4 regions of the Sphingomonas sp. GW821-FHT03E12 genome follow, and region 1 is predicted to be linked to each of the others. Evidence: predicted binding sites of a transcription regulator. Region 1 holds the regulator's gene; each other region holds the start of a gene.
The links. The regulator LexA, encoded in region 1, represses DNA repair genes until DNA is damaged. The targets are predictions, from matches to a motif close to GTTCCNCNCTTGTTCT.
Positions count from the first base shown of each region.

Region 1 (7,832 bases):
CGAGGGGAGCGCGGGCGGGATCGCGGCGGCGCTGGTGACGGGGGACCGCGGGGCGATATCCGAAGCGGATGGCGAAGCGCTGCGGCGATCGGGGCTGGCGCATCTGCTGTCGGTGAGCGGCCTGCACGTTACCGCGGTGGTGGGCGCGACGATGCTGCTGGTGCTGCGGCTGCTTGCGCTCAGTCCGGCCCTAGCGCTGCGCTGGCCATTGCCGGTGATCGCAGCGGGCGCGGCGGGCGTCGCGGCGGTGGGCTATACGCTGCTCACCGGCGCCGAGGTGCCGACGGTGCGGTCGTGTATCGCGGCGCTGTTGGTGCTGGCGGCGATGATGCTGGGGCGCGAGGCGATTACGCTGCGGCTGGTGGCGTTCGGCGCGCTGGTCGTGCTGCTGCTCTGGCCCGAGGCGCTGATCGGGCCGAGCTTCCAGATGAGCTTTGCGGCGGTGACCGCGATCGTCGCGTTGCACGAGAGCCGGCGCGTGCGCGGCTGGTTCGAGCGGCGCGAGGAGGGCTGGGCACGCAGGGTTGCGCGGGGTGTCGGATCGCTGTTGCTGACAGGACTTGTGGTGGAGATCGCGCTGACGCCCATCGCGCTGTTCCACTTCCACAAATCCGGCGTCTATGGCGCGCTCGCGAACATCGTCGCGATCCCGCTCACCACCTTCGTCATCATGCCGCTGGAGGCGGCGGCGCTGTTCTTCGACCTTATCGGGCTTGGTGCGCCCTTCTGGTGGCTCACCGAGCGGGCATTATGGCTGCTGCTCGGCCTTGCGCATGCCGCGGCGAATGCACCGGGAGCGCTGGCAATGCTGCCGGGAATGCCGGGCGGTGCCTATGCGTTGATGGTGGCGGGCGGATTGTGGTTCGCGCTGTGGAAGACGCGGGTGCGGCTGGCAGGGCTGATGCCGGTGGCGGTGGGAGCGGTGTGGGCGCTCGCGACGCCGATGCCGGATCTGCTGGTGACGGGCGACGGGCGGCACCTGGCGCTGCGGATGCCGGGCGGGGAGATTGCCATCCTGCGCGACCGGGCGGGCGACTATGTGCGTGACATGATGGCGGAGAGTGGCGGGGTGGACGCTGAACTGCCCGCGCTGGCGGAACAGCTGGGTGCGCGGTGCAGCCCCGATCTGTGCCTGATCGATATCGAGCGTGAGGGGCGGCGCTGGCGGGTCGCGGCGACGCGGAGCGGCTATCTGGTGCCGTGGCGGGAGATGATTGCGGTGTGCCGCTCGGTGGATATCCTGGTCTCGGACCGCCGCCTGCCGCCAGGATGTATGCCGAAGTGGTTGAAGCTCGATCGGGCGATGCTGGCGAAGACCGGCGGGGTGGCGATCATGCTGGGCACGACGCCGGAGGTGCGGACCGTACGGCGGGCAGGGGCGCGGCATCCGTGGATCGAGGCGGAGCGGGTGGCGGCAACGCGTTCGGGCGGGACGCAGTGACCCGCGATCAAGGCGTGACTGACGATGCCTCCGGCCGATGGACGATGTGGATCTTGTTGCCGTCAGGATCACGCAAATAGGCGCCATAATAGCCCTGCCCGTAATGCTCGCGCGGCCCAGGAGCTCCCGCGTCGGTCCCGCCGTGACGCAGGGCCTGCGCATGGGCGAGATTTACCGCTTCGGGCGAGGGAGCGAGGAAGGCGACCATGCTGCCGTTGCCGTGCGAGCACGGCTCTCCGTCAAATGGCAGATAAGTGTAGAAGCGGGGCAGGCTGGCGCCCGGCTTATGCCAGCACAGCGATGGCGGCCCGCCATCGGGCGTCACTGGACGCCGGGCAAGCTCGAGTGGGATCAGCAGCGCATCGTAGAAGGAAGCCGCGCGATCGAGGTCGCTGACGCCGACGGTTATGTGGCTGAACATCACCACGCCTTCAAATCCCGTTGACGATCGAAGCGAGCGCCTTCAGCCGAGCGTCATTGCGACGGTAGAATGTCCATTGCTTGATCCGCTTCGGCGTCACCAGACCGCTGCCCTGCAGCACCCGCATATGTTCGCTGAGTGTCGATGCATTGATGCCGAGCTTCTCCGCGATGAGCTGACCGCATACGCCATCTTCGATCAGGTCACCGTCCCGCTGTGGCGGAAAATGCGCGGTCGGTTCCCTGAGCCAGGCCAGGATCTGAAGGCGGCGATCGTTGCCCAGGGCGCGGAACAGCTCTGCGTCGGTCATATTCGATAGTTTGCCAATCAACGAAATGCGTGTCAATCATGCAGCGGATTGGAGTCGTACATGCCCAGATTGCCCTTCTTCACTGCTGATGTTTTTACGGACCAGCGCTTCGGTGGGAATCCACTCGCCGTGGTGATGGGAGGCGAAGCGCTCGACAGCGCGACGATGCAGGCGGTGGCGGCCGAGTTCAATCTCAGCGAAACCACCTTCATCCTGCCACCGGCCGATCCCGTGAACACGGCGCGTGTCCGTATCTTCAACCGCACGGCGGAGATGGCCTTTGCAGGGCACCCGATGGTCGGCACCGCCTTCGTTCTCGCCGGTCAACAACCCGGCCTGACAGACGCGACGTTCGAGATTCCCGCCGGGCTTGTCCGCGTCAGGATCGAGCGGGATGCCCAGGGTACGCCCGTTGCCGCCACGATCGCGGCGCCGCAACCATTGAGCATCGGTGAGCCAATTGCGGTCGATGTCATCACGCAGGTCTTGCGGTTGGAGACCGGCGACGTCGTAACCGCAACGCATCCGCCGATCGTCGCATCGAACGGCAACCCCTATGTCATCGCGGAACTGACCAGCGACGCGCTCGCACGCTGTGCCCCCGATCTTGCGGCATTCAGGGCGGCGCTTGCTGCCCATCCGCATCTGGGCAACCGATTCTCGGTCCATGTCTATTGCAAGCAGGGGCGCGCCCTTCGCGCCCGGATGTTCGCGCCGTTGGCCGGGACGTGGGAAGATCCCGCCACCGGAAGCGCGAACGCGCCCCTTGCCTGCCTGCTGCTGTCGTTTGAGCCGGATAGCGATGAAGCCCGCTTCCTGATCCATCAGGGTGTCGAAATGGGCAGGCCAAGCCTGTTGGACGTCGAGGCACGCCGTTCACCGGAAGGCATTGTCGCGACCCTGCGTGGCGCGTGCGTCGCCGTCATGGAGGGGGAAATCCGCGTGTGATCGAGGGAGGTTCGGTCGAGCGCTCGCCTCCATCGCGACGTCGCGCTACTCCATCCCCGGGTAGCGTGCGAACTCCGGAAGATTATGCATATCCTTCATCCAGCCGATGCGCTCGGCGACCTGGATGTGCGCGCCGGCGGGGATCACGTCGGGATCGTCGAGCGTTGCGACCTGCGTATCGACGATGCCGGGAAGGTTCTCCGCATTGCGGTAGAACAGGCCCGTCCCGCAGGTGCCGCAGAAATAGCGGCGGCCATGTTCGGATGAGGCATATTCCTGTGGTTCGCCCCGGGTGACGCTGAGCGCGTCCTCCTGGAACATCGCCCAGCCGACCATCGGCGCGCCCGATGCGCGGCGGCAGTCGGTGCAGTGGCACAGCGCGTGATGCATCGGATCGCCGGTCAGTGTGTAACGAATCGCGCCGCAATGGCAGCCGCCTTCAAGGGTGGTCATTGCTCTCTCCTGTCACTGGGTGGACGCATGCAGGATAGGCACGGCAGGCGCGCGCTCAATTACCTGGAAGGTAAAGGCGCAGGGCTGCAGTACGGCCTGGCAGGTCCGAAATCATGATCAATGGAAAGGGCGGCCGCAGCCGCCCTTCGCATTCAGTAGCGCCGCAGCAAGCCCGCGAGGCGGCCCTGGACGCGCACCTGATCGGGGCGGTAGCGCTGCGGATCATAGGCGCGGTTGGCCGGATCGAGCCGGACCATGCTGCCTTCGTTGCGGAAATATTTGAGCGTCGCCTCGCTGTCCTCGATCAGCGCCACGACGATTTCGCCGTCGCGGGCCGTCTCCTGACGGCGGATCAGCGCATAGTCGCCGTCGAAGATCCCGGCCTCGACCATCGAATCCCCGGCGACCTCGAGCGCGTAATGTTCGCCCGAGCCGAGCAGGGCGGCGGGGACCGGGAGCATGGTCGAGCCTTCCAGCGCCTCGATCGGCACGCCCGCGGCGATGCGGCCGTGCAGCGGAATCTCGATCACATCGTTTGCGGGGGCCGGCTGCGGCGCGGGGCGAGCGAGCGTGACGACATTGTCCTTGGCGGGGGCGGCCTTTTTGGGCTCGGCACGCTCAGGCATCTTGAGCACTTCGAGCGCGCGCGCGCGATTAGGCAGGCGGCGCAGGAAGCCGCGTTCCTCGAGTGCGGAGATCAGCCGGTGGACGCCCGACTTCGACTTGAGATCGAGCGCGTCCTTCATCTCCTCGAACGAGGGCGAGACGCCGGTCTCGTTCAACCGGTCGGCGATGAAGCAGATCAGCTCATGCTGCTTCTTCGTAAGCATCGGACGTTCTCCATCTGGAACAGACATGGAACGTTTACGCCTTGTTCTTGTATGATGTCAAGGCGGAGCTTCACCAGAAAGGCAGGATTTCCACCGAGTCGCCGGTTTGCGCGGGTTGCGCGTGGGGCGAGCGCACGATCAGGCAGTCCGCGCGGGCGAGCGTGCGGAGCATCGAGCTGTCCTGGATTGCGGCGGCGACGACGCGTCCGTCGCGATGCGCGGCGCGCAGATAGTCGGCGCGCGGTCCGTTGGCGGGGAGCGGTTCGCCGAGTGTTGCGGTGCGCATCCGCGGCAGCGGATCGGCAGCGCCCGAGAGATGCGCGACGAGCGGGAGAAGAAAGAGCTGCGCCGTGACGAAGGCGGAGACCGGGTTGCCGGGCAGCCCCAGCACCATTGTGGCGCCAAGTTTCCCCGCCATCATCGGTTTGCCGGGGCGGAGCGCGATCTTCCAGAAATCGATGTCCGCGCCAGCCGCCAGGAGCGCGGGCCGGACAAGGTCATGGTCACCGACCGATGCGCCGCCGGTGGTGACGAGGATATCGGTGCCGACCCCGGCAAAGGTCGCCGCCAGGATATCGTGCCGGTCGGGCAGGATGCCGAGGTCGGTGATCTCGACCGGAAGCCCAGCCAGCATAGCGGCGAGCATCATGCCGTTGCTCTCGGGCAACTGACCGGGGGCGAGCGGTTCGCCGGGCGTGCGCAACTCGTCGCCCGTCGCGGCGATCGCGATGCGGATGCGGCGGCGAGCGGGCAGGGTGGCATGGCCGGCGACCGCGGCGAGTGCGATCCGGGCGGGGGTCAGACGCTCACCAGCGGAGATCAGCGTTTCACCCGCGCGGAAATCGAGCCCGGCCGCGCGGACATTGCGGCCTTTGCCGGCGGGTCCGTCGCCGTCGAGGTGCAGACGGCTGCCTTCGCGCCGCGCTTCCTCCTGCACCAGCACGGTATCGGTACCGTCAGGCAGGACGGCGCCGGTGAAGATGCGTACCGCCTGATGTGCGGCGACGATGCCCGCGGACGGGCGGCCGGCGGCGCTTTCGCCGGTCACGTCCCAAGGGCCGGGCAGATCGGCGAAGCGAATCGCATAGCCGTCCATTGCCGATACCGGCTGCTCTGGTTGCGTGCGCAAGGCGGTGACGGCCGCGGCGGCCCATCGGCCGCAGGCTTCGTTGAGCGGTATGTCTTCCACCGAAATCGCGGACGCAAGCGCGAGCAGGCGGTGCTGGGCTTCGGCGACGGGAAGAAGGTGGTCCATCGCCGCGGGGGTACCGCGCGGCGGCGGCTGGGTCGAGAGGATCAGCGCGCCGGGCGTGCCGCTTCGGTCAGCCGCGCCATCTCATGCGGGCGCAGCGCGATGCGGAATTCGGCGACGTGCCGCGCACCGTGGCATTCGATCACCCGGATCGGCCAGCCGCCTATTCCAGGCAGCGAAAGCCAGAGCGAGGAGAGCGGGGCGAATTCGGTCGCGCTTTCGAACTCGGTGAGCGTGCTGCTGAGCGTATTGAGCTGCGCATTCCACCAATTGGCGCCCGAGCGGACATGGGTGGCGATATCGAGCTTGAGGGCATCCTTGACCGCGCCCAGCGCCGAGGGGGCATATTCCTGCACCGGAGTGCCATTGGGGCCGGGGCGGCGCGTCGCGATCTTGCGCAGCCAGGGCATCAGGATCTGCCAGCCGAGCTCCTCGACAAAGGCGATGCCGGCCTGACCGCGTTCGGTCCAGCGCACCTCACCCTGGATCGGGCGCAGGCCGTCGAGCGTCAACTCGACCTGCTCGCCGGGCGTCAGCACCGCGCGCGTCTCGACACCGACGCCGGCGGTGGAGAGGTTGCGCGTCCAGGCAAAATCGACCTGGCCATTGTGCCGCACGCAGAGACGGTGGCGCAGCTCGATACGCGGCATCTGGCGCCGCTCGGCCGGAAGCGCCGCGAGGCAGCGGGCGAGCGCGCCCACGACGTCGAGCGGTTCATCGAACCGGAAGGCGACCGCGTCGGGATCGTCGCCGACGATCGATCCGTCGGCGGCGAGGCCGAAGGGCAGCTCGATCGTCGCGCGTGCGCCGTTGCTGACCGGGCCGGAGACGGTGAGCGATGCGCCGGCCGATGTGAGGCGGTGGACGAAACAGTTCCGCTCGCCCGCGCTGCCGAGCAGCAGTCTTGCAGGCGATGCATCCTCGACCGCACCGGGTGCAGCGTCTAGCTCGCCGGACAGCGAGAAGATCGCTGATCGTGCCGGAAGTGTCATTGGATCCCCACCCGTTTGTCGGGAGGACCGTGCGCGCTTGCCCCTCAAGAATGTCTGAGCGAGCAGGGTGGAGTGAAAATTAACCTTCTGGGTTCACCCAGTCTCCGGACTTGCCGCCTGTCTTGGAAACGAGACGGATATCCTCGATCCGCATCGCCTTATCGATCGCCTTGGCCATGTCGTAGACGGTGAGCAGCGCGACCGAGACCGCGGTGAGCGCCTCCATCTCGACGCCGGTCCGGCCGGTCAGCGCGACGGTTGCGGTCGCGGTGACCCCGGTCGCGTCAGGGACAAGATCGAGTGTGATCTTCGTCAGCGCCAGCGGGTGGCAGAGCGGAATGAGGTCGCTGGTCTTCTTCGCCGCCATGATTCCGGCGACGCGTGCGACCGACAGGACGTCGCCTTTCTTGACCAGGCCGTCACGAATCGCCGCGGCGGCCGCCGACGACATGGTGATGCGGCCGGAGGCGATGGCTTCCCGCTGTGTTTCGGCCTTCGCTCCCACATCGACCATGCGCGCGGCGCCGTTTTCGTCGAGATGGGTGAGGTCGCTCATCCCACCAGCGCCCGCGTCGCCGCCTCGACATCGTCCTGCCGCATCAGCGATTCGCCGATCAGGAAGCAGCGCACGCCATGTTCCGCCATGGCGTCGAGGTCGGTGCGCGAGGTGAGGCCGCTTTCGGCGACGAAGGTGCAGCCTTCGGGTGCGCGGCCGACAAGTTCATAGGTTCTGTCAAAGGAGACAGAGAAATCCTTGAGGTTGCGGTTGTTGACTCCGATCAGCCGCGAGCGGAGCGCCAGAGCGCGCTCGAGTTCGGCTTCGTCGTGGACCTCGACCAGCACGTCCATGCCGAGGCCGAGCGCGGCATCCTCGATCTCTGCCATCTGCGCATCCTCGAGCGCGGCGACGATGATCAGAATCGCGTCGGCGCCGATACTGCGCGCCTCCAGCGCCTGCCACGGATCGATCATGAAATCCTTGCGGATCACCGGCAGGTTGCACGCGGCGCGTGCCGCGATGAGATAATCCTCATGCCCCTGGAAGAATTCGGCGTCGGTCAGCACCGACAGGCATGCCGCGCCGCCGGCTTCGTAGGCCCGGGCGTGAGCCGGCGGGTCGAAATCGGCGCGGATCAATCCCTTGGACGGGGAAGCTTTCTTGATTTCTGCGATCAGGCCGTAGCC
Region 1 is NZ_JBWKUF010000004.1:325,677-333,508, forward strand. Features, by position in the region: gene AC07TU_RS14775 (ComEC/Rec2 family competence protein) at 1-1,441, shown strand, start outside; gene AC07TU_RS14780 (VOC family protein) at 1,449-1,862, opposite strand; gene AC07TU_RS14785 (ArsR/SmtB family transcription factor) at 1,873-2,172, opposite strand; gene AC07TU_RS14790 (PhzF family phenazine biosynthesis protein) at 2,233-3,120, shown strand; gene AC07TU_RS14795 (GFA family protein) at 3,166-3,573, opposite strand; gene lexA (transcriptional repressor LexA) at 3,726-4,403, opposite strand; gene AC07TU_RS14805 (molybdopterin molybdotransferase MoeA) at 4,474-5,658, opposite strand; gene AC07TU_RS14810 (PilZ domain-containing protein) at 5,700-6,647, opposite strand; gene moaC (cyclic pyranopterin monophosphate synthase MoaC) at 6,727-7,203, opposite strand; gene trpC (indole-3-glycerol phosphate synthase TrpC) at 7,200-7,832, opposite strand, start outside.

Region 2 (7,832 bases), on a different contig from region 1:
GGGACGGCGGCGCGCTGGGAAACCACCGGTATCGACGGCACCCGCAAGCAGCGCGGCTTCTGCCCGACCTGTGGCGCCCCGGTCTTCATCGCCCTACCCGACATGCCCCAGATCTTCATCACCAGCGCGGCCAGCCTCGACGATCCGTCACGCTACCGACCGGAAGTGGTGTACTGGGCCAGCAGCGGCCATGTTTGGGACACGCTCGACCCCGCGCTCATCCGGTTCGCCAGACTCCCGCCGGAACTCACACCGGCCTCGACAGGAGAAAACGCATGAAACCCGCTACAGCCGAAATCCTCCGTGAGTACGGCCCCTTTCCCGGCGACGTTGGCGGAGTCAGCTTCGACGGCGCGCAGGTGTGGTTCGCCGCCGATGGCCGGATCAACGCGCTCGATCCCGAAAGCGGGGAGATCACCGGCGCGCTCGACGTCCCTGCGGATGCCGGGACCGCATTCGACGGAAAGCATCTCTTCCAAATCGCCGAGGCGGTGATCCGCAAGGTCGATCCCGCGACGGGAGAGGTCCTTGCCACGATCCCCGCGCCGGGCAATGGCGGCGATTCAGGGCTCACCTGGGCGGAAGGGTCGCTATGGGTCGGCGAGTATCGCGCCGCCCGCATCCACCGAATCGATCCCGAAACCGGCGCGGTCCTGCGCACGATCCAGTCCGACCGCTTCGTGACCGGGGTCACCTGGGTCGATGGCGAGCTGTGGCACGCCACCTGGCAGGATGACGAAAGCGGGCTGCGCCGCATCGATCCGGGAAGCGGCAAGATACTCGAACAGCTCGACATGCCGGCAGGCACGGGCATCTCCGGCCTCGAATCCGACGGCGCCGGCCGCTTTTTCTGCGGTGGCGGCGGAAGCGGCAAGGTCCGCGCGGTGCGCCGGCCGGGCCATGCCGTCGCCTGAACCGATTTTCCTGCTTTGCTAATGCCAAAGCACGTCAATCGCCGTCGAAACCTAATGACGCCGCCCGCTATCTGAAGCGGGCGGCGCATGGTGCGCTCGCGCCACGCGGCCGGTTTCGCGCCGCAGGACTCCAACCCATGAGTGACGACCATGAATGTCGCACTTCTCCAGTTCGGGCTGCTCGCACTGGGCATCCTCAATCTCGTGCTGCTGCTCCGGCTCAGCCAGCGGCAGCGGCGTCAGGCGCGGACCCACGCCGCGCTGGTCGAGCGGCTGCTGCGCCGCCGATCGCGGCTGGCCCGCGACGACGCTTTTCCGGGCCGCTTTCGCTGACCAGCTTCTGGCGCGCCGTCGATGGCGACGTCACGCCCCGCTCCTGATCTCCACTCCATCGGAGTCACATCCATGTCGTACCGTTTCGCCCCGCCGCTCGCCGGCATGGGGTCCGCCGATCCGCGCCCCGTCAGCGCGCGCCACGCCGCCGATGCCTATGACGCCACCGGCACCGCTTATCTCCACTATGCCGACGGCTCGAGCGATCAGCCGCTCGAATTCTCCAGCCGCTACGCCTTTGCCGACCGGACCCTGTGGAACCGGATCGAGGCCAGCCTGATCGCACTCCACGCCAGCGGACGCCGCGCGATCCGCATCCTCGACATCGGCTGCGGGCCCGGCACCTGGACGATGCGCACCGCCCGCCGCGCCGCGCAACTGGGCTTCACCGCGATCGAATGCCGCGGCATCGACCCGTCGCCGGGCATGATCGCGCTGGCGCGGCAGACGGCGGCCCCAGTCGAAAGCGCCGCGATCGGCCTGAGCTTCGAAGTCACCGACCTGCACAGCGCCCTCGCGTCGGAAGACGATCACGGCGCCGATCTGGTGCTGTGCCTCTATGGCGTCTTCAACCACCTCGCCGCCCCGCTCCGAGCCTCCGCCGCGCAGGCGCTGGCGCGGGTCAATGGCGGCACGCTGATCGTCACCGCGCGCAGCGTGGGCAGCCTGCCGACCATCTATGTCGCGGGGATCGAGCAGGCGGCGCATTATGTGCAGGACAATGACGCCGACCGGATGGAGGTCGATCTGACCGACGGCACCCATCTCGCCTTTGATTCACACCTGTTCCGCGCCCGCGAACTGGCCGCGCTGTTCAGTCCGCATTGCCCGGTACGCGAGCTGACCGGCCTCGACCTGTTCCACAGCCGCTTCGCATATAATCCGGCGTGGAACCCGGCAGGCGCGAACGGCGCGGAGACCGCGGAGCGGCTCGCCCGGCTCGAACAGCTCTGCGCCGCGGACGAGGTGCTGATCGACAGCGCCGCGCACATCATGCTCGTGGCGGAGCCGCACCTCTAGCCCCTAGCACTCCCACCCAACCGTCATCCCGGCCTTGTGCCGGGATCCACCGGGAGGAAGTCGCAGGACTTGAGCCCCTTGCACAGCCATCGCCGCTCTGTGGACCCCGGCACAAGGCCGGGGTGACGGCCAGAGGGCGGCGCGTGACTCTGCTGCGCCGTTCTATTATTGTTCCGGCATGGCATCCGCGCCGCTTCTCGACCTGCCCCCGCGGCCGCTGCGCTGGCTGTATCTCGATCTCAACAGCTTCTTCGCGGCGGTCGAGCAGCAGCTGAACCCGGACCTGCGCGGCAAACCGATCATCGTCGCGCCGGTCAACAGCGACACCACCGTCGCGATCGCCGCGTCGGTTCAGGCCAAGAAATTCGGCATCGGTACCGGCACGCCGGTGTGGGAGGCGAAGCGGCTGTGCCGCGACCTGATCGTCACGCCCGGCCAGCACGAGAAATATGTCGAATTCCACAATCTGATCGTCGACGAGATCTGGAAGCATATCCCGGTCACCTCGATCGGTTCGATCGACGAGGTCGCGTGCCGCCTGCTCGACAACGAGAATGATCCCGAAACCGCGATCGCGCTGGCGAAACGGATCAAGGCCGGGATCCGCGACCATGTCGGCGAATGCCTCACCTCATCGGTCGGGATCGCACCCAACCGTCTGCTCGCCAAGCTGGCCAGCGACATGCAGAAGCCCGACGGGCTTACCGTGCTGACACAGGACATGCTGCCCCACCACCTGTTCGCGCTCAAGCTCCGCGACATCGCCGGGATCGGCGCGAAGATGGAGAAGCGCCTTGCCCAGCAGGGCATCCTCGACATCGGTCAGCTGTGCGAGCGGCGGCCGCGCGATGCGGGTTCGGCCTGGGGTGGGGTCAATGGCGACCGGCTCTGGTATCTGCTCCACGGTTTCGACCTGCCCCAAAAGCCGACTCAGAACCGCACCATCGGCCACAGCCACGTCCTCAGTCCCCGCAAGCGCGGCCTAGAGCCGACCCGCCTCACGGCCCGCCGCCTCGCGCTCAAGTCCGCCAGCCGGCTGCGGCGCAAGGGCTATGTCAGCCGGCTGCTCGTGCTCCACGCCCGGTTCGAGGACGACAAGTCGACCTGGCGCACCTCGATCAAGCTGCCTTCGACGCAGGACAGCTTCACCGTGCTCCAGGCACTCGATTCGATCTTCCCGCGGCTGGCCGAAGCGGGCCGCGCCCGCGCGCATGGGTTCGCGATCCGCATGATCGGCGTGACCCTGGCCGAAATAGCACCGCTGGAGGGCGAGCAGGAGTCGCTGTTCGCGGCGCTCGACCCGAATGATCCGCTCGCACGCGAGACCCGTACGCTCTCGCTCAGCAAGGCGATGGACAGAATCAACGAGAAGTTCGGGCGTCACGCGGTGTCGGTCGGGCCGATGGACGGCAGCCGGACCGACCGGGTGGGAACGAAAATTGCGTTCGGGCGTATCCCGGACATGGATGAATTTCACGAGTGAATCCGGAAACTTCTCTGTTGCACTGCGAAACCGGTTTACCCGCGAGATAACGTAACTCTTGACGTTAAATGCTGCATAAGCAAAAGGAGCGGCCGCTATGAAGATGCGCCTCCTCCCCGCTGCCATCGCGATCGCGCTTCTGCCGCTCGCCGCCTGCAAACCCGAACCCGAAGTCGTCTCCGACCGCGCGCCCGACCCCATGGAGACCGCGCTCAAGAACGCGCCGGCCGTCGAGCTGCCGCCGTCGATCAAGGCGTCGGTCTCGATGCGCTGCCAGCCTGGCAACGCACTGGTGTTCGCGGAGTTCTTCCAGGGCGACAAGCTGGTCAAGGTTCGCACCGACAAGACCGCGCCGTGGACCGACCTCAAGGCGCCCGAAGCCGGCCAGCCCTTCACCGCCGACGGTGGCTACAAGCTCACCGGCAACGAGAAGTCGGCCACGGTCGAGCTTCCCGGCAAGGGCTCGCTCAGCTGCAAGGGCTAATCCTTCAGCCATTCTCCAGTTCCAGGGGCCGGCGGCACAAACCGCCGGCCTTTTTTACGCCCCCGCGCATTTTTTCTCGCGGGTCATGTCACATCCGCCGCGCACCGCTCGTCATGTCCATGCAACCCCGATGAGGAGCATGACCATGACCCCGAAGCTCAATCCCTACACCGCCGCCCCTGCCGTGATGCGTCCCTGGCTCGCCGCGTCCACCGCGATCGCCGCCAGCCTCGAGCCGTCGCTGATCGAGCTGGTCAAGATCCGTGCCTCGCAGATCAACCAGTGCGCCAACTGCATCAACATGCACACCGAAGAAGCACGCGCGCAGGGCGAGACCGAAAAGCGCATCTACCTCCTCTCCGCGTGGCGCGAAGCGCCCGGCTATACCCCGCGCGAGCGTGCCGCGCTCGGCTGGGTCGACGCCTTGACGCGGCTGTCGGAAGGTCACACCCAGCGCGAAGCCTATGAAGCGCTGGCCGCCGAATTCACGCAGGAGGAGCAGGTGAAGCTGACCCTGATGATCAACATCATCAACGGATGGAACCGCCTTGCGGTCGGTTTCGACCTGTGGATCGAGCCCGCTGCCCTCAAGGCGACTCAGTCGCAGAGCGCCGCGTGACGCCGAGCGATCATGCGGGCGCAGCGGAATCCTTCGATCCGCTGCGCCCGAAGCTCATCCGCGTCGCCTACCGCATGCTCGGCTCGGTCGCCGATGCCGAGGATGCGGTGCAGGAGGCGTTCGTGCGCTGGATGGGCACCGACCGGGCGGCGGTGCGCGAGCCGGAGGCGTTCCTGCGCCGTACCGTCACCCGCCTGTGTCTCGACCAGCTCAAGTCCGCACGGCACCAGCGCGAGACCTATATCGGCCCCTGGCTGCCCGATCCGGTGATCGAGGAAGAGCCGGAAGAGGATGTTACCCTCCCCCTCATGCTCGCGCTCGAGCGCCTTTCGCCGCTCGAACGTGCGGCCTTCCTCCTCCATGACGTGTTCGGAGTCGCGTTCGAGGAAATCGCGAAGACGCTCGACCGCGACGCTGCCGCCTGCCGTCAGCTCGCCGCGCGTGCCCGTTCGCATGTCCGCGAGGCGCGCCCGCGCTTTGCGGTCGAGCAGACGCGCGGGCTCGAAATCGCCGAAGCCTTCTTCAACGCCTCACGCACCGGCGACATGACCGCGCTCGGCGCGATGCTCGCGGCGGATGTCAGCATGCATTCGGACGGCGGCGGCAAGCGTGCGGCGGCGATCCAGCTGGTGCTCGGCTTCAAGCATGTGATGAAGCTGCACAAGTCGCTCGCGGTGCTGTTCGGCAAATATGGCTCGAAGCTCGTGCGGACCGGCTTCGTCAACGGCCTGCCCGGCTTCGTGACGATGGAATCGGACGGCGAGATCCAGACCACCGCGCTGGAGATCGAGGATGGCCGCGTCGTCGCGATCTATGTCACGCGCAACCCGGACAAGCTGCGGCATCTGCACTAGAAACGCAGCCGCTCCGTCACGAACCGCACGCGTTCCGCCACACTGGCCAGCGGCAGCGGCACGAGGTCATAGCCAAGCTCCGCATAGACCCGCGCCATCATGGCCTGCGTCGCCGCGGCCTCGGCTTCGTCCTGTTTCCGCTCGGCATCCTGCGCGTAGATGGCCGGCCAGTGTGGCGCGATGAACACGGTCCGATTGTAGCGGAACGCGACCGCGGCCCGTTCGGCATGCTCAGGCACGGGCAACCCGCACAGCCGCAGATAGCCGATCACATCGGGGATACCGCGGTCGAGCAGCACCGGCCCCGGCAGCACCCGCGCCTCGCCATGCGACCGCAATTCCCAGTCCAGCATCTGCTCCGCGAAGCCCGCACGACCCGCCCAGGGCAAGGCATCGCCGCCGATCGCCACCTGATCCTGGATGATCGCCCGCCCCGCTTCGGGCATCGTCGCGACCCCCTGTTCGGCCAGCCCCGCGATCAGGCTCGACTTGCCCGATCCCGGCCCGCCGGTGACCACGAACAGATGGTCTGTCCTCATCTTGTTATCTCCTTCAGGAACATTGATGATGGCCGCGCCGGAGCGTCATCCGGCGCGTTGGATTTCTCGGGCGGAGGCAAGGCTTGGCGACGATCGCGATCTACAGCCTGAAGGGCGGTGTGGGTAAGACCACGCTTGCGGTCAACCTCGCCTGGTGCGCAGCAACCCTCTCGGCGCGCCGCACCCTGCTCTGGGATCTCGATCCGCAAGCGGCATCGACCTTCCTGCTCGGCGGCGCCAGGGGCAAGGCGCAGGCGCAAGCCGTCTTCACCAAGGATGTCGAACCTTCGAAGCTCGCCCACACCACCGATATCGGGCGGCTCGACCTGATTGGCGCCGACGCGTCGCTGCGCGGGCTCGACCTGCTGTTCCACGAGCTCGACAAGAAGAAGCGTCTCGCCAAATTGCTCGGCCAGCTCGACAAGGCCTATGACCGGATGCTGCTCGATTGCCCGCCGGGCCTCACCGAAACCAGCGAGCAGGTGATGCGCGCCGCCGACCTGATCGTCGTCCCCGTCATCCCTTCCCCGCTCTCCGAACGCGCGCTGGCCGAGGTCGAAGCCCATCTCGGCAAGGGCAAGGTGCCGCTGATGCCCGTGCACTCGATGGTCGATCGCCGCCGCAAGCTGCATGCCGAGGCGCTGGAGAAGCATCCCGGCTGGCCGGTCATCCCGATGGCGAGCATTGTCGAATCCATGGCCGCCCGCCGCGCCCCGGTCGGCGCATTCGCGGGCCGTACGACCGGCGGCAAGGCGTTCACCGATCTGTGGCAAGCGATCGAAAAGCGCCTCGCCAAACCCCAGAAATCGAAATCGCAAAGGACATGACCCGCCCGGCGCCCCGCTCCTCCGATCTCGATCCCGATCTGGTGCTGCGCGCCTATGCGATGGGCGTGTTCCCGATGGCCGAGCATCGCGACGAGGACAGCGTCTTCTGGGTCGAGCCGCGCCAGCGCGCAATCATGCCGCTCGACGGCTTCCACCTGTCGCGTTCGCTGCGCAAGACGATCGCGGGCGACCGGTTCCGCGTCACCGCCGACGCTGCGTTCGAACAGGTGATCGCGCTCTGTGCCGAATCCGCGCCGGACAGGCCCGATACCTGGATCAACCCGGCGATCGAGAAGGTGTTCGGCGAGTTGCACCGCCGCGGCTTCGCGCATTCGGTCGAAACCTGGGATGGCGACCGGCTGGTCGGCGGTCTCTACGGCCTTGCGCTCGGCCGCGCCTTCTTCGGCGAATCGATGTTCAGCCGTATGCGCGACGCGTCGAAGGTCGCGATCGCGGCACTGGTCGCACGGCTGCGTATCGGCGAGTTCGAGCTGCTCGACTGCCAGTTCATGACCGACCACCTCGCCTCGCTCGGCGCGGTGGAGGTCCCTCGCGAAACCTATCTCTCGATGCTCTCCGACGCGCTCGGCGAAGGTGCTGCCGGGCTGGCCTCGGGCGCCGCCGGGGTCGCGGCCGATTTCGGCGCGCTCGACGCCTTCGCGGCGGCGCCGTTGCCGGACGGGCCGACTTCCTCGCCGCCCGTCTCCGGGAAGGTCATCGCGCAGCTCTTGACCCAGACGTCATAGACGGGGTGCTGTA
Region 2 is NZ_JBWKUF010000002.1:222,728-230,559, reverse strand. Features, by position in the region: gene AC07TU_RS06560 (GFA family protein) at 1-279, shown strand, start outside; gene AC07TU_RS06555 (Vgb family protein) at 276-914, shown strand; gene AC07TU_RS06550 (hypothetical protein) at 1,065-1,247, shown strand; gene AC07TU_RS06545 (class I SAM-dependent methyltransferase) at 1,320-2,267, shown strand; gene AC07TU_RS06540 (Y-family DNA polymerase) at 2,446-3,750, shown strand; gene AC07TU_RS06535 (hypothetical protein) at 3,848-4,234, shown strand; gene AC07TU_RS06530 (carboxymuconolactone decarboxylase family protein) at 4,380-4,853, shown strand; gene AC07TU_RS06525 (sigma-70 family RNA polymerase sigma factor) at 4,850-5,707, shown strand; gene AC07TU_RS06520 (AAA family ATPase) at 5,704-6,246, opposite strand; gene AC07TU_RS06515 (ParA family protein) at 6,330-7,073, shown strand; gene aat (leucyl/phenylalanyl-tRNA--protein transferase) at 7,070-7,819, shown strand.
Region 2: the regulator LexA is predicted to act here: its motif matches at 2,427-2,442, upstream of AC07TU_RS06540 (Y-family DNA polymerase).

Region 3 (7,832 bases), 300 kb from region 1:
AAAAAGTGCAGAAGACTTACTTTCACGCCGCACCGATGCAAAGGCTGCATACGGCATATCCAAAATGAGCGACAATTACCTACAATGCGCTGCCAAGGGTAAGTGGGAATCTCACGATGGTTCAACTCTGCCTATGCGCTATCGAGAACTAAGACTGCTTACGGATATGGTCGCCGGGATGACCGACGGCTTTGCCAAGTCAGAATACGAATACCTTTTGGAAAACGACTTCATAAGCCATGGTTAATATTGCTCCCTCCCTATCCGCTGTTTTGGATCGGACGAATCGCTTCTTTTCACCAGACGCCCTCCGCATGCACGAGCTCCGAGAGGACATTTTAAAAGCCCTATTCGAAGTTGGAGACGTTTACGTCGTAGGAGGCGTTGTACGGGATCTGGCATTTTACGGAGCCAATGAACGGCCAATATCCGATATTGACTTCGTTGTGACAGGAAGAGTTAGGCAACTTGACCTGCTCGCATCGCGATTGGGAGCCAATAAAAACCGGTTTGGTGGCTACGGCCTTAAACGGGGAGGCTATAATGTCGATTTCTGGTCGCTTCACAACACGTGGGCGAAAGTGCACCACCATGCACGAGTCAACAGCCCCAAAGATCTAGTGAAAACGACCTTTTTTGATTGGGACGCAATTGTGTACGGTGTAAGCACCCGGGAAATATACGCCATCCCGGGATACATCGATAGATTGAATAGAAGGGTTCTAGATATAAACCTAGAAGACACCCCAAGCATTCATGGAAATCTTGTAAGAGCTCTACGGCGCCTAGTAATGTGGGACGCCAAGCCCGGGCGTAAGCTAAATATATTTCTCTCTCACTATTTAGACAAAGCAGATTGGAATGCCGTTGTCTTGGCGGAGAAAAATTCCTTTCATATATGCTATCTTCATCAATTCCATACAGGACTTGAGTTTAGGCGAAAAGTATTAGCCCGTAGTAACGATTATGTGGCGGGCGTAGATAGCCGCCGGCAAAGGTCGTTCGATTTCTAACCCTCACTCCGCCGCCACGCTCTCCCCAACCCTGCCCCGCTCCAGCAATGGCGCAAGATACTTGCCGGTATAGCTGCGCGGCGCCTTCACGACCGTCTCCGGCGTACCCTCCGCCACAATCTCGCCGCCCTTGACGCCGCCTTCGGGACCGAGGTCGAGGATCCAGTCGGCGGTCTTGATGACATCCAGATTGTGCTCGATCACCACGACCGTATTGCCCTGCTCGACCAGCGCGTGGAGGACTTCGAGGAGCTTGCGCACGTCCTCGAAATGGAGGCCGGTGGTGGGCTCGTCGAGGATGTAGAGGGTCTGGCCGGTGGCGCGGCGGGCGAGTTCCTTGGCGAGCTTGACGCGCTGGGCCTCACCGCCCGACAGGGTCGTCGCCTGCTGGCCGACCTTGACATAGCCCAGGCCGACCTCCGCCAGCATCGCCATCTTGTCGCGGATCGGGGGGACGGCCTTGAAGAATTCGACCGCGTCCTCGACCGTCATGTCGAGCACGTCGGCGATGCTCATCCCCTTGAACTTCACCTCCAGCGTTTCGCGGTTGTAGCGCTGGCCGTGGCAGACGTCGCAGGTGACGTAGACGTCGGGGAGGAAGTGCATCTCGATCTTGAGCAGGCCGTCGCCGGTGCACGCCTCGCACCGGCCGCCCTTGACGTTGAAGCTGAAGCGGCCGGGCTTGTAGCCGCGCGCCTGCGCCTCCGGCAGCCCCGCGAACCAGTCGCGGATGTTGGTGAAGGCGCCGGTATAGGTCGCCGGGTTGGAGCGCGGGGTGCGGCCGATCGGCGACTGATCGATGTCGATCACCTTGTCGAGATGCTCGAGCCCGGTGACCTTGTCATGCTTGCCCGCGAGCAGGCGCGCGCCGTTGAGCTGGCGCGCGGCGGCGGCGTAGAGCGTGTCGATGGTGAAGCTCGACTTGCCCGAGCCGGACACGCCGGTGATGCAGGTGAAGGTGCCGAGCGGGATGCTCGCGGTGACGCCGGTCAGGTTGTTGGCCGTGGCGTTGTGGACGGTGAGCTTCTTGCCGGTGCCCTTGCGGCGCTTCGTCGGCACGGGGATCGCGCGGGTGCCGTTGAGATAATCGGCGGTGATGCTGCCCTCGGTCGCGAGCACCTGTTCGAAGCTGCCATGCGCGACGATCTGGCCGCCATGGACGCCCGCGCCGGGGCCCATGTCGATGACATAGTCGGCAGTGCGGATCGCGTCCTCGTCATGCTCGACGACGAGCACGGTGTTGCCGAGATCGCGCAGGCGGCGGAGCGTGGCGAGCAGCATGTCGTTGTCGCGCTGGTGGAGGCCGATCGAGGGCTCGTCGAGGACGTAGAGCACGCCCGAGAGGCCCGAGCCGATCTGCGACGCGAGGCGGATGCGCTGGCTCTCGCCGCCCGAGAGCGTGCCGCTGGTGCGGTTGAGGTTGAGATAGTCGAGGCCGACATTGTTGAGGAAGCCGAGCCGCTCGTCGATCTCCTTGAGGATGGCCTTGGCGATTTCCTGCTGCTGGGGGGTGAGGTCCCGTGGCAGATTAGCGAAGAAGGGCAGCGCGTCGGTGACCGACAGGCGGGTGACGCTGGAGATGTCGCGGCCGGCGATCTTGACCGCCAGCGCCTCGGGCTTGAGGCGGGCGCCTTCACAGGTCTCGCAGGCGTGGCTGGCCTGGTATTTGGCGAGCTCCTCGCGCATCCACGCGCTCTCGGTCTGGAGCATGCGGCGGTTGAGGTTGCCGATGACGCCCTCGAACGGCTTCTTCACGTCGTAGGACTTCTTGCCGTCGACGAAGGTGAGCGTGACGGGCTTGCCGCCGGTGCCGTGGAGGATGATCAGCTGGACCTCGCCCGGAAGGTCCTTCCACGGCGTGTCGAGGCTGAAGCCGAACTCGCGCGCGAGGCTGCCGAGGACCTGCATGTAATAGGGCGACGGCGGGTTGGACTTGGCCCAGGGGACGACCGCGCCCTTCTTGATCGTGAGATCGTGGTTGGGGACGACGAGGTCCTCGTCGAACACCAGCCGCTCGCCGAGACCGTCGCACGCCGGGCAGGCGCCCTGCGGCGCGTTGAACGAGAAGAGGCGCGGCTCGATCTCGGCGATGGTGAAGCCGCTGACCGGGCAGGCGAACTTTTCGGAGAAGACGATGCGGTTGTCGGGGATGCCGGTGCCCTTCATCGCGCCGCCGGTGACGTTCGTTTCCGCGACGAACTTCTGCGGAGCTTCCTGGACGCGGTTGCCGGCGAGTTCGTCGACGGTGGTGTCGACCAGGTCGATATAGGCGAGGCCGTCGGCGAGCTTGAGCGCAGTCTCGAAGCTCTCGGCGAGGCGGGTGGCGATGTCGTCGCGGACGACGAGGCGGTCGACCACCACCTCGATGTCGTGCTTGTACTTCTTGTCGAGCGCCGGGGCGTCCTCGATCAGATAGGTCTCGCCGTCGATGCGGACGCGCTGGAAGCCCGCCTTCTGCCACTCGAGCAGTTCCTTGCGGTACTCGCCCTTGCGGCCGCGCACGACCGGGGCGAGCAGCAGCATGCGGGTGCCCTCGGGCAGCGCGAGGACGCGGTCGACCATCTGGCTGACCGTCTGCGCGGCGATCGGCAGGCCCGTCGCGGGCGAATACGGGATGCCGACGCGCGCCCACAGCAGGCGCATATAATCGTAGATCTCGGTGACGGTCGCGACCGTGGAGCGCGGGTTGCGGCTGGTGGTCTTCTGCTCGATCGAGATGGCGGGGCTGAGGCCTTCAATGTGCTCGACATTGGGCTTCTGCATCATCTCAAGGAACTGGCGCGCATAGGCGCTGAGCGATTCCACGTAGCGGCGCTGACCCTCGGCATAGATGGTGTCGAAGGCGAGCGAGGATTTGCCGCTGCCCGACAGGCCGGTGATGACCGTGAGCGTATCGCGCGGGATGTCGATATCCACGCCTTTGAGATTGTGCTCGCGCGCGCCGCGGACGGAAATGTGAGTCAGTGACATGCCGGGAGTTCTAGCTTTGTTCTGGAGGGGAAGCTAGAGGGGAGATAGGGTGGGTACGCCCGCGATGCGAGGGCTGCGAATAAGCACGGCAAGATTCTTCGTCTTACCCGTTTCGGATGCATATCGAGTTGCGCCGCGGCGTGAGAGCGCCCGAGCATGAGACCGTCATAGTGGAGGCGCCAAATGGCTCCATTCCGGTCCATGTTCCCGTACCGTTCCCGATTTGATCGGCTAAATGTCGACACCGCCAACAACGGCGGGAGGCAGCGTGACGTGAGTCATCTCTATTTCGGCGATAATCTGGACGTGCTGCGGCGCTACGTCGCGGACGAAAGCGTCGATCTGATCTACCTTGATCCGCCGTTCAATTCGAACGCCAACTACAATCTGCTGTTCCAGGCGCCGGATGGGCACGCGGCGACCAGCCAGATCGAGGCATTCGAAGACACGTGGCGCTATGGTCCGGAGGCTGCCCAGGCGCTTCATGAGGTCATGGAATCCGGGCGGACGGATGTCGCCAACCTGCTGCGCGCGATGCAGGCGCTCCTGGGCGAGAACGACATGATGGCGTATCTCGCGATGATGGCGGTTCGGCTGATCGAGCTGCATCGGGCCCTCAAGCCGACGGGCAGCCTCTATCTGCATTGCGACCCGACGGCGAGCCACTACCTCAAGCTGCTGCTGGACGGAGTGTTCGGGACGGGCCAGTACCGCAACGAAATCATCTGGCGGCGCACCACCAGTCACAATTCGGCGCGCCGCTATGGCAAGATCGCCGACACGATCCTGTTCTACACGAAATCAGACCAGTATGTCTGGAACGACATCCGTATCGGATACAGCGAGGCCCAGCTGGGCCGCTATCAGGAGGATCGCGACGGACGCCTGTTCCGTGCCGAGAATCTGACGGCGGACCGTCGCAATTCGGCGTCGGGCAAGTTCGAGTGGCGCGGCACGATGCCGCCCGCCACCCGCGGCTGGGCCTATTCGATCGAACAGCTCGAACAATGGTGGGCCGAGGGGCGTATCCTGACCCGGCGCGACGGAACGCCGCGCATGGACGGCCTGAAGGTTTATCTGGAAGGGCTTGAGGGACAGAAGCTTCAGTCAGTGTGGACCGACATCCCGCGCATCGGCAACACCGCCGCCGAGCGGCTGGGCTATCCGACGCAGAAGCCAATCGCGTTGCTGGAGCGGATCATTGCGGCATCGTCCAATCCGGGCGATGTGGTGCTCGATCCGTTCTGCGGTTGCGGCACGGCGGTCCATGCCGCGGAGAAGCTGGAGCGTCGCTGGATCGGCATCGATGTGACCTATCTGGCCATCGGACTGATCGAGCGGCGGCTGAAGGAGGCCTTTCCAGGCGTCAAACTGCAGGTATTCGGGGAACCGCAGGACCTGAACGATGCCGAGCATCTGGCCGCCACGTCGCCCTATCAGTTCCAATATTGGGTGACCCAGAAGATCGGCGGACAGCCCTATCGCGGCGGGCGCAAGGGGCCGGACCGCGGCGTGGACGGCTATATCTACTACACACGCAACGAACCGGCGTCCGGACGGTCAGCGACCGCGGCCTCGATCGTCTCGGTCAAGGCCGGCCGCCATATCGGCGTATCGATGGTGCGCGACCTGAAAGGTGTGCTGGCGCGCGAGAAATCGGACCTCGGCATCTTCGTCTGCGTCGCCCAGCCCAGCCGGGAGATGGCGCGGGAGGCAGCAGCGGCGGGCGTGTGGACCGACCCGGTGACTGGAGCCGACTATCCGCGTGTGCAACTGTTCACGCTGACGGACCTGTTCCAGGGACGGCAGCCGAGCGTACCACTGCTCGATCGGCAGGCAGGTTACAGGCGGGCAAGGGCCGAAGACAGCAGCAAGCAAGGAACGTTGCTGTAGACGCCCCTACCCCGCCGCCCGGCACAATGCGTCCGTCCCCAGCGCCACGCGCGATTCCGCGGTTTCGCGATTGCCGGGGTCGTTCCGCACCCCGCGCGTTTCGGTGTTGAAGGCGATCAGGGTCGCGATCCCCTTGTCGGGGCATAGGCTGAGATAGGCGCGGAAGCCGTTCTGGTCGCCATTATGGCCGATGACGCGGACACCCTCGACCCGGTCGATGAAGAAGCTGAGGCCGACCTGGGTGGTCGCGGCCATGCGGCCCTGCGAGAAGTCTTCACCGGCGGAGAGCTGGGGCTGCCACATCTCTTCAAGCGAGGCGCGCTTGAGGATCAGGTCGTAGTCTGCCGTTCGTGCCGGATCGCCGAGCAGGAAGGCCGCGTATTTCGCCATGTCGGGCATCGGGGCGTTGAGGCCGCCATTGGAGACGGTGACGCCGGTATCGGCATCGAACGGCGCAGCGCTGCGCTTGCCGTCGCGGATATAGTAGCTGTGCGAGCGGTGGCGCAGCAGATACGGCGGGGTGCGGTCGAAATAGCTGGCGTGCATGCCGAGCGGCTTGAGGATGTTCTTGTCGATATAGACTTCGTAATCCTCGCCCGAGAGGCGCTCGATCACCTGCCCCAGATAGACGATGCCGGGGTTGGAATAGCTGTAGCGGCTGCCGGGTTTGAACTGGACCTCGGTATAGGGGAGCATCGCTTCGAGCTGTTTCCAGCCGGGCGGTTCGAACGGCTGCCACTCCTTGTCGCGCCACGGCCAGGTGCCGTTGCGGAAGCCGGCGCTGTGGCTGAGCAGCTGGCGGATGGTGATCGCACCGGTGTCGCCGAACGGGTTGTGGACCTTGGCCAGCTCGGGGACGTACTTCACGATCGGGTCGTCGAGCCCGAGCAGGCCGCGGTCGCGCAGCTGCAGAATCGCGATACCGGTCATCGTCTTGGTGACCGAGGCCCAGTGGTAGATGGTGTTCGCATCGACCGGGACATGGGCGTCGGCATCCTGCTCGCCGAGATGATCGGCGGCGAGCGTGCGGCCATTGAGGATCAGATAGAAGCTGCTGCCCGCGATATTCGCGCGCTGGACCTCCGCCCGGTAGAGCTTGCGGAAGTCCGACAAGGCCTTGTCCAGCGGAGCGTCCTGCGCCGCGGCGGGCGCGGCGAGGACGAGGCAGGCGGCGATGTGGCGGAGCATGGTCCCCCTCAGGACGGTTTGAGCGTGGTGCGCGAGGCCGCCGCCTTATCCACCGCGGCGCGGCTGTAGAGCAAGGGAAGCGTGTCGCCCGCGATCCACGAGCCGTACTGGTCGCGATAATGCGGCGAGCGCGGGTCGATCGACTGACCGGGGATGATCAGGATCTGCGAATTGTCCCAAGCGCCGACGTCGATCACCTGCTGATAGCTCGATCCGCCGCCGACGTTCCAGCCGGGCCCCGAGCCGAGCCAGCGCGCCATGACGGTGAAGCCGTCGCCGCCCGACCCCTGCCCTTCGATCGCCGGGAACGCCCTGGCGATGGCCGGGATGGCGGAGAGCGGGTGGCGCAGCTTGACCTGATGCAGCGTGCCCCAGCGCCACGCGGCAGGATCGGCGCCGAGCAGTTGCTGTGCCGAGGCCCAGCCGGTGGCGAGCGCGGCATCGAGGATCGCGTCACGCGTCCCCTGAGGGTCGGCGCCGAGGCGCGCGTCGGGCTTCGCCAGCAGGCCGAGCAGGATCGAGGGCGAGATCTCGGTGACGAGATTCTTCGCGCGCTCGGGCACGATCGCGGCGAGCATGCGCTTGGAGAGGTCGCGCCAGACGATCTCGAACAGCGCGGCGGGGGCACTGTTTGCGTCGAGACGGGCGTTCCAGCCGCGGAGCAGGTCGACGGCGGGCTTCACCGCGGCCGAAGGGTTGGCGGGCAGCTGGGCGAGGAATTGCTGCGCTGGCTTGGACAGCGTGTCGTGCTGGAGCGCGACGCTGTCG
Region 3 is NZ_JBWKUF010000004.1:627,671-635,502, reverse strand. Features, by position in the region: gene AC07TU_RS16275 (deoxyguanosinetriphosphate triphosphohydrolase family protein) at 1-247, shown strand, start outside; gene AC07TU_RS16270 (hypothetical protein) at 315-1,013, shown strand; gene uvrA (excinuclease ABC subunit UvrA) at 1,017-3,983, opposite strand; gene AC07TU_RS16260 (DNA methyltransferase) at 4,257-5,876, shown strand; gene AC07TU_RS16255 (serine hydrolase domain-containing protein) at 5,883-7,064, opposite strand; gene AC07TU_RS16250 (penicillin acylase family protein) at 7,073-7,832, opposite strand, start outside.
Region 3: the regulator LexA is predicted to act here: its motif matches at 3,991-4,006, upstream of uvrA (excinuclease ABC subunit UvrA).

Region 4 (7,832 bases), on a different contig from region 1:
GCACATGAACGATGCCTTTGTGCGCGCCGCGCATGTCAACCAGGCCAATCCGCCCATCTATCCGGGCGATCTGGTGGTGCGCGAGGACAAGGCAGCGCTGGCCGACGCGATCCGCCGTTTCGCTAGCGGCGCGGCGCATTCCGCAGACATGACGGTACGCTTTGCCGAGGCGCCGGACGAAGGCGTCGCCATCTCGATCGCCGCCGCGCGCGGGCTGGGCGAGGCGGCGGTGCTGCTGAGCCTGCGCGACGCGGGCGAGGAAGGGCGGCTCAAGCGCCAGGTGGCGCAGGCGACCAAGATGCAGGCGGTCGGGCAGCTCGCCGGCGGCGTCGCGCACGACTTCAACAACATCCTGACCGCGGTGATCGGCCATTGCGACCTGATGCTGATGCGCCATGCGCCCGGCGACAGCGACTATGACGACATCCAGCAGATCCTGATCAACTCCAACCGCGCCGCGGCGCTGACCCGCCAGCTGCTCGCCTTTTCGCGCCAGCAGACTTTGCGGCCGCAAATCCTGCAGCTGCCGGACGTCATCTCCGAGGTCTCGAACCTGCTCAAGCGCCTGCTTGGCGAGACGGTGGAGCTGGTCGTCAACCACGGCCGCAACCTGGGCCCGGTGCGCGCCGATCCGGGGCAGCTCGAACAGGTGGTGGTCAACCTTGCGGTCAACGCGCGCGATGCGATGCTGACCAAGAACCCCAATGGCGGCGGCACGCTGACCATCGAGACCTTCGGCGTCCCCGCGCACGAAGTGCGGGCGATGGACGAGGATGTGCTTCCGGTGGGCGACTATACCGCGCTCCGCATTTCCGACACCGGCACCGGCATTTCGGCCGAGGTGCTCGCGCATATCTGGGAGCCGTTCTTCACCACCAAGGAAGTGGGGAAGGGAACGGGGCTCGGCCTGTCGACCGTCTACGGCATCATCAAGCAGTCGGGCGGGTTCATCTTCGCCGAGAGCCCGAAGGGCAGGGGCGCGGTCTTCACCATCTACCTCCCCGTCGATTCCGCTGGCGATGCCGGGTCCAAGGCCCCGGCGGTGAAGCCGGTGCAAGGCGACCTGTGGGGCAGCGGCACGGTGCTGCTGGTCGAGGACGAGGCGATGGTGCGTGCGGTGGCCGAGCGCGCGCTGGCGCGGCAGGGCTATACGGTGCTGACCGCCGAGAATGGCGAGGCAGCGCTGGAGCTGCTCCAGACCAGCGCCAAGCCCGACCTGCTGATCTCCGACGTGGTGATGCCGACGATGGACGGCCCGACGATGGTCCGCCATGCCCGCAAACGCTATCCTGACCTCAAGATCATCTTCATGTCGGGCTATGCCGAGGAACAGTTGCGCAAGTCGATCGACCTCGACAATGTCGCCTTTCTGCCCAAACCCTTTTCAGTCCAGCAACTTGCGGAAGCCGCGCGCAGTGCGTTGACCGCGAAATAAGTGGTTGGTGAAAATTGCTTCTCTCGGCTAGTTCGATCGCAATGACCGCGCATACCCGCATCCTTGTCGTGGAAGACGAGCCGCTGATCGCCATGATGCTGGAGGATTATCTGGATATCCTTGGCCGGCAGGTCGCGGGCGTCGCCGACAGCGTCTCGACTGCCCTGCTACTGGTCGCAGCGGGCGGGATCGACGCGGCGATCGTCGACGTGAACCTGAATGGCGGCGAGAAATGCTGGCCGGTTGCCGATGCACTGGCGGCGGCGGGGGTTCCGTTCATCGTCGCGACCGGCGGCGGCGACGACATGATCATCGACGGGCACCGGCATCGGCCGATCCTGGCCAAGCCCTTTACGATGGACGCGATCGAGCAGGCCCTGGCAGGCCTCTAGGCGATCCGGCCGGGCATTTCGGCCGCATCCGCCGCGATCGATGCCGCAGGGGCCACCGCTTCCCACGGAAACACGAACCAGTCCTTGGTCACGCTACGGTCGATCGCGCGCGCGGCATATTCGACGCGCTGGCTGGACGTCGCATTGTCGAGCAATGTCGCAAACCGGATCGCGCCGATGATCGCTCCCGCCTCTGCGAGCTTGGCACGCAGCTTGGCGATGGTCGCGCCGCTATCGTTGATATCGTCGAGGAAGAGCAGTTTTTCGCCGGCACGGGTGCGCTCCGCCAGCCGTTCGAGCGGCGCATCGGCGAAATCATGGACCTGCGAGCTGTGATCGACCGAGAGCATCGGCATGCCCGTCGCGTGGCTCAGATAGACCGCAGGCGAAAGGCCGCCACGGCCGATGCCGATGATGAAATCGGGTCTCCAACTGCGATCGGCATGGATCGCTGCGGCAATCGCAAGCACGTCCGCCACGAGCTGCTCGTGCGAGATGGGCGTGAAGACGGGCATCAGTTGGCCGCCACGAACGCATCGAGCCGTGCGAGGTGCGCGGTCTTCGCGCGCTCATCGAGGAACGATCCGGTGAAACTGTTGCGCGCCAGCGTCGCCAGTTCCGTCTTGCCCAGCCCGCGCGCTGCCGCGACCGCGCGGTAGTTGTCCGCGACATAGCCTCCGAAATAGGCGGGATCGTCCGAGTTGATCGTTGCGCGGAGCCCTTCACCGAGCATGCGGTCGATCGGGTGGTTCGCCATATCGTCCACCACGCACAATTTGTGGTTGGAAAGCGGGCAGACGGTGAGCGTCATCCCTTCGTCGGCCAGCCGCTTCACCAGCACCGGATCCTCCAGGCTGCGATTGCCATGGTCGAGCCGGTCGATGGCGAGCAGGTCGAGCGCCTGCCAGACATAGTCGGGCGGGCCTTCCTCGCCGGCATGGGCAACGCGCTTGAGCCCGAGATCGCCTGCCGCGGCAAAGACGCGCGCGAACTTCTCGGGCGGGTGGCCGACCTCGGACGAATCGAGGCCCACGCCCTCGATCCGGTCGAGCCAGGGCTCGGCTGCCTTGAGGGTGGCGAAGGCCGCTTCCTCGTCGAGGTGGCGCAGGAAACAGAGGATCAGCTTCGAGCTCAGGCCATGCCGCCCCTCGGCGTCGTGCATCGCGGCGAGCAGCCCGTCGGCGGCGACCTGGAACGGGATGCCACGATCGGTATGCGTCTGCGGATCGAAGAAGATCTCGGTATGGACGACACCGTCCGCCGCCGCCCGCGCGAAATAGGCATCAGCCAGATCGTAGAAATCCTGTTCGGTCCGCAGCACGTCCGCCCCGGCATAATAGATGTCGAGGAAATCCTGCAGCCGGCTGAAGCTGTAGGCGGCGCGAACCGCCTCGACGCTGTCGAACGGGATCGCCACCTTGTTGCGCTTGGCCAACGCGAACATCAGCTCGGGCTCGAGGCTCCCCTCGATATGCAGGTGAAGTTCGGCCTTGGGCAGGCCGGCGATGAAAGCGGAGAGGGTGTCGTTCATGGCCGCGCAGGATCGCGCGAACGCAGCCGCAGGGCAAGCGTCAGGCGTACCCCACCCAGCCGCGCCAGGTGAAGGCGGCATAGAAGGGCGTCACGTCGTGGAAGCCCGCGGCGCGCAGCACCGCCTCGTCCTGCTCCGGCGCGAGCATGTTGACCGCTGCGCTCACCGCGTCGCGTGCGCCATAAGCCTGTTCGGGGATCGCGCCCGAGGCGATGGCGAAGGCGGCATAGCGATCGAGCCAGTGCTCCCGCGTCTCGTCCTGCGGATAGCTGCCATGCGCGGCGACGAACGGCGCGCCGGGTTTCAGCCGCTCGCGGATCGCCGCGGCGGTGCGAATGCGCTCCTCTTCGCCGAGGAAGTGCAGGGTGAGCAGGCACACCGCGCCGTCGAAGGGGCCGGGCGGGGCGTCGTCGATATAGCCCTCGATCAGCTCGGCGCGGTGCACGTCCGGGCCGAGCATGCGCGCGGCGAGGTCGAGCATCGCGCCCGCCGGATCGACCCCGGTGAAACGCCAGCCCGGATAGGCGGCGGCCAGCGCCTTGAGCTCCAGCCCGCCGCCCGCGCCGAGCACGAGGATGTGGGCATTCTCCGGTACGCGCTCGGCGAGCAGGATGCCGGTCATCCGGTGGAGATCGGCAAAGCCGGGCACGTAGCGCGGCGGGTTCTCGGCGTAGTTGGCGACGGCCTGGGGATCTGCGAAATGGGCGAGGAATTGCTGTTCGCCGTTATCGGCCATGGTGGAAACCCTTCGAAACACTGGCGGCACACGCATGCCGCGAATCATGAAACTTTAAATGTTGCGTGAAGGGCTTCGCGTCAACCCCGCTTCAGACCTGATCCCGACGAAAGCAGGTCGCGGCATGATCGTTGACCATCCCGACCGCCTGCATCCAGGCATAGACGATCACTGGTCCGACGAATTTGAACCCCTTGGCCTTGAGCGCCTTGGAGATGGATTCGGAGGTCCCGGTTTTCGCGGGAACGGTCTCGCCGTCGCCCTTCACAGGTTCGCCTCCCGCAAGGCCCCAGGCCCAGTCGCCGAAATCCTCCCCCCGTTCGGCAAAGGCGAGATAGGCGCGGGCATTGCCGATTGCGGCCTCGATCTTGGCGCGGGCACGGACGATCCCGGGATCACCCATCAGCCGCTCGACATCGTCTGGGCCGAACGCGGCGACTTGCACCGGATCCCATCCGGCGAAGGCGGCATGGAACTCGTCGCGCTTCTTGAGGATCGTCGACCAGGACAGGCCGGCCTGGAATCCCTCGAGCATCAGCGTTTCCCACAACAGCCGCGAATCGCGGACGGGAACGCCCCATTCGGCGTCGTGATAGGCGGTATCGAGCGGATTGCCCTGTGCCCAGCGGCAGCGGGTCGGTTCGGTCACGTGCGTTCCTCCGCGGAAATGAGAACAAAAAAAGATCGTTCCACTCTTGTTCTAGTGGAACAAATGCTATACGCAACCGTCAACAATGTGATGACAGGCCTGTTGAAGGCGGGGCGTAAAGCCTCTAGCGACGGAGACTTCGGATGGCAGCTTCCCTCAAGGTGATCGACGGAAACATGGCGATTTCTTCGGATAAACAGAAGGCGCTCGACGCCGCACTCGCGCAGATCGATCGCGCGTTCGGTAAGGGCTCGGCGATGAAGCTCGGCTCGAAGGAGACGATGCAGGTCGAGGCGATCTCGACCGGCTCGCTCGGGCTCGACATCGCGCTCGGCGTCGGCGGTCTGCCGCGCGGTCGCGTGATCGAGGTCTACGGCCCGGAAAGCTCGGGCAAGACGACGCTGGCGCTGCACGTCATCGCCGAGGCACAGAAGAATGGCGGCGTCGCCGCATTCGTCGATGCCGAGCACGCGCTCGATCCGGTCTATGCCAAGAAGCTGGGCGTCAACATCGATGAGCTGATCGTCTCGCAGCCGGATACCGGCGAGCAGGCGCTTGAGATCACCGACACGCTGGTGCGGTCGAACGCGATCGACGTGCTGGTGGTGGACTCGGTCGCCGCGCTGGTTCCGCGCGCGGAGATCGAGGGCGAGATGGGCGACAGCCATGTCGGCCTCCAGGCGCGCCTGATGTCGCAGTCGCTGCGCAAGCTGACCGGCTCGATCAGCCGTTCGCGCTGCATGGTGATCTTCATCAACCAGCTGCGCATGAAGATCGGCGTGATGTACGGCAATCCGGAGACCACGACCGGCGGCAACGCGCTCAAATTCTACGCCTCGGTCCGCCTCGACATCCGCCGTACCGGCCAGATCAAGGACCGCGACGACATCATCGGCAACGCGACCCGCGTGAAGGTGGTGAAGAACAAGGTCGCGCCGCCGTTCAAGCAAGTCGAATTCGACATCATGTATGGCGAAGGCATCTCGAAGATCGGCGAGATTCTCGACCTCGGCGTCAAGGCCGGGCTGGTCGAGAAGGCGGGTGCGTGGTTCAGCTATGACAGCATCCGCATCGGCCAGGGGCGCGAGAACGCCAAGACCTTCCTCAAGGAGAACCCTGAGGTCTGCAACCGGCTTGAGACCGCGATCCGCAGCCGCACTGCGCAGGTCGCCGAAGAGATGATGACTGGCCCCGACGCCGAGGACGACGGTCCGGAAGACTGACGGAGCCGACAAAGGTGACAGTTTGAATGCCGTTCCGCGTAATTTCGTCAACTTCGTAAGGCGCGGCGGGACGGTGACAGGATTAGGCCGCGCCGTATCGTGACGAGCGGCGGCGGTCACGGGACTGGTTCCCATCGGAAGGTCCGGCGCCCCACGCGCCGGGCCTTTCGGCTTGGGAATGGCCGGGCGATCGGATAGCTGTTCAGGCGAACGGCTCGCGAACACGCGTGAGCAACGGGAGGGTGGAGCTGGTGCGGAGTATCTCGAAATCGTTTCTGTTGGGCTGCGCGATCGCGGCGGGCGCCGGCACGGCTGCTGCGCAGGATGTTCCTCAACCCGATCGCTCGCAGGATGTCGCCTGGCAGAACCGCCAGATGCTTGCACTGGCCGAACGTCACGGAGCGAAGGGGTGGTATGTCACCCCCAGCGGGCTGCGGTGGCGTCGGATCGCGGGGGACGGCAGCGGCCAGCGGCCCGGACCGGCCGATCGCGTGACCGTACACTATACCGGCACCTTCAGCGACGGCGTCGAGTTCGACAGCTCGGTGAAGCGTGGCCAGCCCGCGACCTTCCCGCTCAATCGCGTGATCCGTGGATGGACGGAGGGCGTCCAGCTCATGGGCGTGGGCGACAAGGTCGAGTTCGCCATCCCGCAGGAGCTGGCGTACGGACCGAACGGGAGAGGCCCGATCCCGGGCCGCGCAACGCTGTTGTTCACCGTCGAGCTGATCGGCATCGAGGCAGCGGGCGGTTCCTGACGGAACGGGCGGACGCACGCGGCTGCCCCTGATCGTCCGCTGGCCATGTCGGCGATTCTGCGGACCTGCAGGTCGCTGGCGCCTGATTTGGCGCTGGTCATCCTTGCCCGGGCAGTGCAGCCTTGCACGATGTCAGCAAGGATGACCGGCCGATGATCACCGTCCACCATCTGGAAAACTCGCGTTCGCAGCGGGTGTTGTGGCTGCTCGAGGAACTCGGGCTGCCCTACCGGATCGAACGCTACGAGCGGAACAAGGCGACGATGCTTGCCCCGCCGGCACTCCGCGCGGTGCATCCGCTCGGCAAGTCGCCGGTGATCGTCGATGACGAGGCCGATGGCGGCCTTGGCCGCACCATCGCGGAAACGGGCGCGATCATCGAGTATCTGGTCGAGAAGGCCGATGGGCGGCTTGGTCCGCCCGCGCATCGTGACGCCGTGCTTCGTTACCGGCACTTCCTGCACTATGCCGAAGGCTCGCTGATGCCGCCGCTGCTGGTGAAGCTGGTGCTCGGCCGCGTGCCGCTGCTCGGCAAGACGGCGCAGAAAAAGATCCAGCCGATGATCGACGTGCATCTCGACTATGTCGAGGCACACCTCTCGCAGCATGACTGGTTCGCCGGTGACGATTTCAGCGCGGCGGATGTGATGATGAGCTTTCCGCTCGAAGCCGCGCGAAACCGGGCGGGGCTGGACGCCTCGCGCCCGGCGACGATCGCATGGCTGTCAAAGGCGCATGCGCGGCCTGCCTATCAGGCCGCGCTCGCTGCAGGCGGGCCCTATGCCTATGCCTGAGAACCTCCCGCCGGCGGTTTGCCGAACTCGCTGAAGCTCTGCTCGTCCACCGCCGGGCCGCCGCCCGTGGGGGCATGCGGGGGCTCCACGTCGGCGGGCTCGATCGGATCGAGGCGCCCGCCTTCCCATTTCGCGACGACGGCACTTGCCACCGCGTTGCCGACGACGTTGGTCGCCGAACGGCCCATGTCGAGGAAATGGTCGATGCCGAGGATCAGCAGCAGGCCAGCCTCCGGAATGTCGAAGAAGCCGAGCGTGGCGGCGATCACGACGAGGCTGGCGCGCGGGACGCCGGCGATACCCTTGCTGGTGAC
Region 4 is NZ_JBWKUF010000003.1:427,964-435,795, reverse strand. Features, by position in the region: gene AC07TU_RS11755 (response regulator) at 1-1,435, shown strand, start outside; gene AC07TU_RS11750 (response regulator) at 1,477-1,827, shown strand; gene AC07TU_RS11745 (phosphoribosyltransferase) at 1,824-2,342, opposite strand; gene AC07TU_RS11740 (adenosine deaminase) at 2,342-3,358, opposite strand; gene AC07TU_RS11735 (class I SAM-dependent methyltransferase) at 3,399-4,094, opposite strand; gene AC07TU_RS11730 (DNA-3-methyladenine glycosylase I) at 4,186-4,743, opposite strand; gene recA (recombinase RecA) at 4,887-5,966, shown strand; gene AC07TU_RS11720 (FKBP-type peptidyl-prolyl cis-trans isomerase) at 6,245-6,724, shown strand; gene AC07TU_RS11715 (glutathione S-transferase family protein) at 6,877-7,518, shown strand; gene AC07TU_RS11710 (dicarboxylate/amino acid:cation symporter) at 7,509-7,832, opposite strand, start outside.
Region 4: the regulator LexA is predicted to act here: its motif matches at 4,781-4,796, upstream of recA (recombinase RecA).